DNA from 2 places in the Streptomyces sp. NPDC048659 genome. Region 2 is predicted to be linked to the other one. Evidence: riboswitches for the same ligand, from Rfam matches in the RefSeq annotation. Region 2 holds a riboswitch; the other holds the start of a gene.
The links. A riboswitch is a leader RNA that binds a small molecule or an ion and turns the genes downstream of it on or off. The one in region 2 is predicted to bind ZMP and ZTP.
Positions count from the first base shown of each region.

Region 1 (3,512 bases), on a different contig from region 2:
CCCGCGAAGTAGCGGAAGTGGTCGATGGCGAGCGGGATGTCGGCGGCCAGCGTCTCCCGTACCGGCTTGCCGTTCTCCCAGCTCTCGGCGACCGCCAGCGCCTCCAGGTTCGCCTCCATCCGGTCCGCGATCCGCAGCAGCACCTGCGCGCGCTCCGCCGGGGCCGTCCGGCCCCAGCCCGGCGCCGCCGCGTGCGCCGCGTCCAGCGCCCGCTCCACGTCCTCGGCCGTTCCCCGGGCGACCTCGGCGAACGGCCGGCCGTCCACCGGGCTCGGGTTCTCGAAGTACCCCCCGCGCGCCGGGGCGACGTACTCACCGCCGATCCAGTGGTCGTAGCGGGGCTCGTACGACATGATCGAACCCTCGGTGCCGGGTGCGGCGTAACGCGTCATGGCTCTGGCCTCTCCTCGTACCGCGCCGGCCGTCCCGGGCCGGCTCTGCTCAGCGCCGAGTCTGCGCCGCCCGACGTTGCAAGCCCGTTGCGCCCGCGCCCAGTTCGGCGTCCAGCGCGGTCAGCCGCGCCCGTACGGCCGGAGCCTGCGCCGCCGGCACGGCCGCCGCCAGCGCCCGCCACACCGCGAGGTCGTCCTCGCCCCAGGCGCTGTACGCCCAGTCGGCCAGCAGTCCCGGATCGGCCCGGTCCACCAGCGCCGCCCGCAGCCGCCCCGCCAGCCGCTCCCGCAGCCGCACCACCCCCGGCGCCCGCGAGCCCGGCAGCAGCGGCCCCGCGTACTCCCCGATCGCCGTCGCCAGCGCCCCCGACACAAGCCGCCGGTCCACCGTCAGGAAGTCCGCGTCGACCTCCCCGGTCAGCCGGTACGGGCGCGAGGCCAGCAGCTCCGGACCCAGCAGGCCCCGCAGCCGGGACAGCTCCGCCCGCAGCGTCACCGGCGTGACCGCCCCGTCCTCGTACAGCAGCGTCAGCAGCTCGTCGCCGCCCACCCCCTCCGGCCGGTGCGCCAGCACCGCCAGGATCTCGCTGTGCCGCCGGCTCAGCCGCAGCCGCCGCCCGCCGGTCCGGAGCAGCGCCTCGTCGCGGCCCAGCGCCGACAGCCGTGGCCGGGCGGCGGCCGGGGCGGGCGCCAGCAGCGCCAGCTGCGACTCCGCCGCCCGCGCCACCGCCTGCACGAACGCCAGGCTGTGCGGATGCGCGAGACCCGCCCCGCCCGTGATGTCCACCGCGCCGAGGAGGCGCCCGTCGCGCGGGTCGTGCACCGGCGCCGCCGCACACGTCCACGCCTGCGCCGGGCGCTGGAAGTGCTCCGCCGCGCACACCTGCACCGGCCGGTCCATCGCGAGCGCCGTGCCCGGCGCGTTCGTCCCCGCCGCCGTCTCCGACCAGCGCGCCCCCGGCACGAAGTTCATCCGCCCCGCGCTGCGCAGCGTCCCCGGATGCCCCTCCACCCACAGCATCCGCCCCGCCGCGTCGCACACCGCGATCAGATGCTCGCCGTCCCGCGCGTACGTCCCCATCAGCTCCCGGATCACCGGCATCACCGCCGCCAGCGGATGCTCCTCGCGGTGCCCCGCCAGCTCGTCCTCGTCCAGCTCGACCCGAGCCCCGCCGTCCGGGCTCACCCGCGCCCGCACCGAGCGCCGCCAGGACTCCGCGACCAGCGGGCGCACCGGCGGCACCCCGAGCGGGCCGCCGGCCGTGAACGCCTCGTACGCCCGCCGCACCGCACCGGCCCCGCCCGCACCTTCCGCCGCGCCTGTCGCAGCCGTACCGCCCGTCGTGCCCGTCCAGCCCGTCCCGCCCGCCGCGCCCGTCGCGGCGGTCAACGGTTCGTTCAACTCGGCCTCCCCGGCGCGGTCGTTCGCCTCGTGGAGGCCATCGTCGTGCGCGCGCGAGGCGCCGACAAGCGTCTTGGCGGACGTGCATATGCCCCCTGTCCGGTACCCGCCGGTGCCCGTCCCGGGCGCCCGTCAGGTACCCGTCAGGAGGACCGTCACGTACAGTGGTCCCGGGCCGTGACTGGCGCTGGAGGTGGATCACCACCGGGGAGCGGCCCGGCGGACGCGCTCATCACGCGGCCGTGCCGTCGTCGCGCGCCTGGGCATCCACCGGTCATCGTCGACGCCCAGGAGTGGCCCATGTCCACCAGCACCGCCCGCCTCATGGACGGCACCGCCCTCGCCCGCCGCACGGTCGAGGAGACCGCCGTCCGCGCCGCCGAGATCACCCGCCGCACCGGCACCACCCCCTGCCTCGCGACCGTCCTCGTCGGCGCCGACCCGGCCTCCGTCACGTACGTCAAGATGAAGCAGAACCGCTGCGCGAAGGCCGGAATCCGCTCCAAGCACGTCGAGCTGCCCGCCGCCACGACCACCGAGGAACTCGTCGCCGCGATCACCGCGCTCTCCGAGGACCCCGAGGTCCACGGCATCCTGCTCCAGCACCCCGTCGGCCCGCACATCGACGAGCGCGCCGCCTTCGAGGCCATCGCCCCGGAGAAGGACGTCGACGGCGTCACCATGGCCTCCTTCGCCGCCATGGGCTTCGGCCTGCCCGGCTTCGTCTCCTGCACCCCCGGCGGCATCATGCGCCTGCTCGACGCGTACGACGTGGAGCTCAGCGGCAAGCGGGCCGTCGTCGTCGGCCGCAGCGCCATCCTCGGCAAGCCGGCCGGACTGCTCCTCCTCGGCCGCGACGCCACCGTCACCTACTGCCACTCCCGCACCACCGACCTCTCCGCCGCCGTCCGCGAGGCCGACATCCTCGTCGCCGCCGTCGGCAAGCCCGCCTTCATCAAGGGCGAGGACATCAAGCCGGGCGCCGTCGTCATCGACGCCGGTTACAACCCGGGCAACGTCGGCGACGTCGACTTCGCGAGCGCCGCCGAGCGGGCCTCCCTCATCACCCCCGTCCCCGGCGGCGTCGGCCCGATGACCATCGCCGTCCTGCTCGCCCAGACCGTCGAGGGGGCCGAGCGCCAGCTCGGACTGTGACCCGCCCGGACCGTGGCCAACCCGCCCGGGATGTCCCTTCCGTGCTCCTCCGCCCGTGATCGGGGTCTCGCCCCAGCAGCGGGATTGTCACGGTTCTGTACGAGCGGTGCCCAAGTCACGGATATCGCTCGCCACATGGGCGACGCCGGGTGAACCTGTTCCCTATGCTCCACCCGCCGACGGCATCCCCGTCCCGCGGCGCCCGGCCCCCTCGGCGGCCGGGCGCCGGCGCCCTGCTGGTCCTGGCGCTGGCCGCGGTCCTGTTCCTCTCGGTCGCCCTCACCGCCCGCGGCGGCTCCGACGCGCGCCCGCCGCGCGCCACCGGCCCCACGCGCGCCGCGGCGGGCACCGCGCCGCCCCCGGACGCGGGACCCGCCGGAGGCCGGTCCGACACGCCGTACGACACGCCCGGCCGGGGGCCCTCCACGCGCGGCGCGAGCCCCTCGCAGCGGCCCTCCCGCACCCCGGAACCGACCCGGGCGCCGAAACCGCGCCAGATCCGCACCGCCCCCGCCGCGCCCGCCGTCACGCCCACGGCCCCGGCCACCGCCAGCAGGACGCCG
Region 1 is NZ_JBEZHM010000010.1:162,799-166,310, forward strand. It holds gene AB0C99_RS11100 (aldehyde dehydrogenase family protein) at 1-392, opposite strand, end outside; gene AB0C99_RS11105 (GAF domain-containing protein) at 442-1,680, opposite strand; ZMP/ZTP riboswitch at 1,962-2,066, shown strand; gene AB0C99_RS11110 (bifunctional 5,10-methylenetetrahydrofolate dehydrogenase/5,10-methenyltetrahydrofolate cyclohydrolase) at 2,095-2,949, shown strand; gene AB0C99_RS11115 (hypothetical protein) at 3,114-3,512, shown strand, end outside.
Region 1: linked by a shared signal. The riboswitch ahead of AB0C99_RS11110 (bifunctional 5,10-methylenetetrahydrofolate dehydrogenase/5,10-methenyltetrahydrofolate cyclohydrolase) and the one ahead of glyA (serine hydroxymethyltransferase) in region 2 are both predicted to bind ZMP and ZTP.

Region 2 (3,512 bases):
GATCCGGATGGTGGACCCGTGGGTGTCCTTCACCAGCACCCCCCGCCCCATCAGCCGCTCCGACACCTCCCGCCCCGTGCCGACCGAGGGCGCCACGTCCACCCCGGCCCACAGCCCGCGCCCGCGCACCTCCTCCACCGCGCCGCCGCCCACGAGCAGCCCCAGCTCCGCGTGCAGATGGTCGCCGAGCTCGGTGGCCCGCTGCTGGTACTCGCCGGTCTCCAGCATCGCGATGACCTCCAGCGCCACCGCGCAGGCCAGCGGATTCCCGCCGAACGTCGACCCGTGCTCACCCGGCCGGAACACCCCGAGCACGTCCCGGTCCGCGACCACCGCCGAGACCGGCACCACACCGCCCCCGAGCGCCTTGCCCAGCACGTACACGTCGGGCACCACGCCCTCGTGCTCGCACGCGAAGGTGCGCCCCGTGCGCCCGAGCCCCGACTGGATCTCGTCGGCCATGAACAGCACGCCCCGCCGCGAGGTCAGCTCCCGCACCCCGCGCAGATAGCCCGCCGGCGGCACCAGCACCCCCGCCTCGCCCTGGATCGGCTCGACGAGCACGGCGACCGTGTTCTCGGTGACCGCCGCCTCCAGGGCGGTGAGGTCCCCGTACGGCACGATCTCGAAGCCCGGCGTGTACGGCCCGTAGTGGGCGCGGGCCTCGTGGTCCGTGGAGAAGCTGACGATCGTCGTCGTGCGGCCGTGGAAGTTGTTGGCCGCCACCACGATCTTCGCGTGCCCGTCCGGCACGCCCTTCACCTCGTACCCCCACTTCCGCGCCGTCTTCACCGCCGTCTCCACGGCCTCCGCGCCCGTGTTCATCGGCAGCACCGCCTCCTTGCCGCACAGCGCGGCCAGCCGCCCGCAGAACTCGCCGAAGCGGTCGTGGTGGAAGGCGCGGGAGGTGAGCGTCACGCGGTCGAGCTGCGCCCGTGCCGCGTCCAGCAGCCGCGGGTTGCGGTGCCCGAAGTTGAGCGCCGAGTACCCGGCGAGCATGTCCAGGTAGCGGCGCCCCTCGACGTCGGTCACCCACGCGCCTTCGGCGGTGGCGACGACCACGGGCAGGGGGTGGTAGTTGTGGGCGCTGTGCGCGTCCGCGGCAGCGATCTCGTCTTGCGTCCTCGACACGGGATCTCCGTTCGTCCTGCGGCCAGGGGCTGGTGTCCCCTTTCTTATCGTCGCTCGGATGCCGGACGGGGAAACCTCGCGTGACGGCACGCCCGCTAGGCTGGAAACACGCACGGCGACTGGCGTACGGGGAAACGACCCCGGGGGAGCCGCGCGCGGCCAGCCACACGAGGTGCCGCCCGCCTGGGCATCACGGGAACCGACCGGGTCCCGTGCGGCGCCGAGGCGTCCCGGGACCGTCCCGCCGAACCCCGGAGCGACGCCATGACGACGCACCCCACCACCCACGCCACCACCCACCCCGCCCTCGCCGCCGCCGATCCCGACCTCGCCGCCCTCGTCGGCGCGGAGGAGCGGCTCCAGGCGGAGACCCTGCGGCTCATCCCGAGCGAGAACTACGTCTCCGCCGCCGTCCTGGAAGCCTCCGGCACGGTGCTCCAGAACAAGTACAGCGAGGGCTACCCGGGCCGCCGCTACTACGAGGGCCAGCAGGTCATCGACCAGGTCGAGAGCCTGGCCGTGGACCGCGCCAAGGCCCTCTTCGGCGTCGAGCACGCGAACGTGCAGCCCTACTCCGGCTCCCCGGCCAACCTCGCCGTGTACCTGGCGTTCGCGAACCCCGGCGACACGGTCATGGGCATGGCCCTGCCGATGGGCGGCCACCTCACCCACGGCTGGGGCGTCTCGGCCACCGGCACCTGGTTCCGGGGCGTCCAGTACGGCGTGCGCCACGAGGACGGGCTGATCGACTTCGACCAGGTGCGCGAGCTCGCGCTCAAGGAGCGGCCGAAGGTGATCTTCTGCGGCGGCACCGCGCTGCCCCGCACGATCGACTTCGCCGCGTTCGGCGAGATCGCCCGCGAGGCCGGCGCGGTGCTGGTCGCGGACGTGGCGCACATCGCGGGCCTGATCGCGGGCGGCGCCCACCCGTCCCCGGTGCCGCACGCCGACGTGGTCTCGACGACCACCCACAAGACCCTGCGCGGCCCGCGCGGCGCGATGCTGATGTCCCGCGCGGAGCACGCGAAGGCCCTCGACAAGGCGGTCTTCCCCGGCCTCCAGGGCGGCCCGCACAACCAGACCACCGCCGCCATCGCGGTGGCCCTGCGGGAGGCGGCCCAGCCCTCGTTCCGTACGTACGCGCACGCGGTCGTCGCCAACGCCAAGGCGCTCGCGGAGGCGCTGCTGGCCCGCGGCTTCGACCTGGTCTCCGGCGGCACCGACAACCACCTGATCCTGATCGACCTGACCCCGAAGGAGGTCCCCGGCAAGATCGCCGCGAAGGCCCTGGACCGGGCGGGCATCGTCGTGAACTACAACACCGTGCCGTACGACACCCGCAAGCCCTTCGACCCGTCCGGCATCCGGATCGGCACCCCGTCCCTGACCTCCCGGGGCCTGGACGTGACGCACATGCCGCAGGTCGCGGAGTGGATCGACCGCGCCGTCACGGCGGCGGGCAAGGGCGACGAGGCGGCCCTGGCCGCCGTGCGCGCGGAGGTCGCCGAGCTGATGGCGGCCCACCCGGCCCCGGGCCTGCCCGCCTGACCGGACCGGCCCCGCGCACCTCCCTCCCCGCCCCGGGAGGGAGGTGCGTCACACGGCAGCGAGGGCAGTCCGGGATCGCGCCGGGCACCTGAGAGAATGATGAGCATGGCCTCTGACAGTCCTCGTGTGCTCTCCGGAATCCAGCCCACCGCAGGCTCGTTCCACCTCGGCAACTACCTCGGCGCCGTCCGCCAGTGGGTGGCGCTGCAGGAGTCCCACGACGCCTTCTACATGGTGGTGGACCTGCACGCCATCACGGTCCCGCAGGACCCCGCCGCGCTGCGCGCCAACACCCGGCTCGCCGCCGCCCAGCTGCTGGCCGCGGGCCTCGACCCGGAGCGCTGCACCCTCTTCGTGCAGAGCCACGTGCCCGAGCACACGCAGCTCGCCTGGCTGATGAACTGCCTCACGGGCTTCGGCGAGGCGTCCCGCATGACGCAGTTCAAGGACAAGTCGGCCAAGCAGGGCGCGGGCAACGCGACCGTCGGCCTCTTCACGTACCCGATCCTCCAGGTCGCGGACATCCTGCTCTACCAGGCCCACCAGGTCCCGGTCGGCGAGGACCAGCGCCAGCACATCGAGCTGACCCGCGACCTCGCGGAGCGGTTCAACGGGCGCTTCGGCGAGACGTTCACGATCCCGGCGCCGTACATCCTCAAGGAGACGGCGAAGATCTACGACCTCCAGGACCCGTCGATCAAGATGAGCAAGTCGGCGTCGACGCCGAAGGGCCTCATCAACCTGCTCGACGACCCGAAGACGACGGCGAAGAAGGTCAAGAGCGCCGTCACGGACACCGACACGGTGATCCGCTTCGACCCGGAGCACAAGGC
Region 2 is NZ_JBEZHM010000113.1:371-3,882, forward strand. It holds gene rocD (ornithine--oxo-acid transaminase) at 1-1,131, opposite strand, end outside; ZMP/ZTP riboswitch at 1,237-1,327, shown strand; gene glyA (serine hydroxymethyltransferase) at 1,396-2,679, shown strand; gene trpS (tryptophan--tRNA ligase) at 2,785-3,512, shown strand, end outside.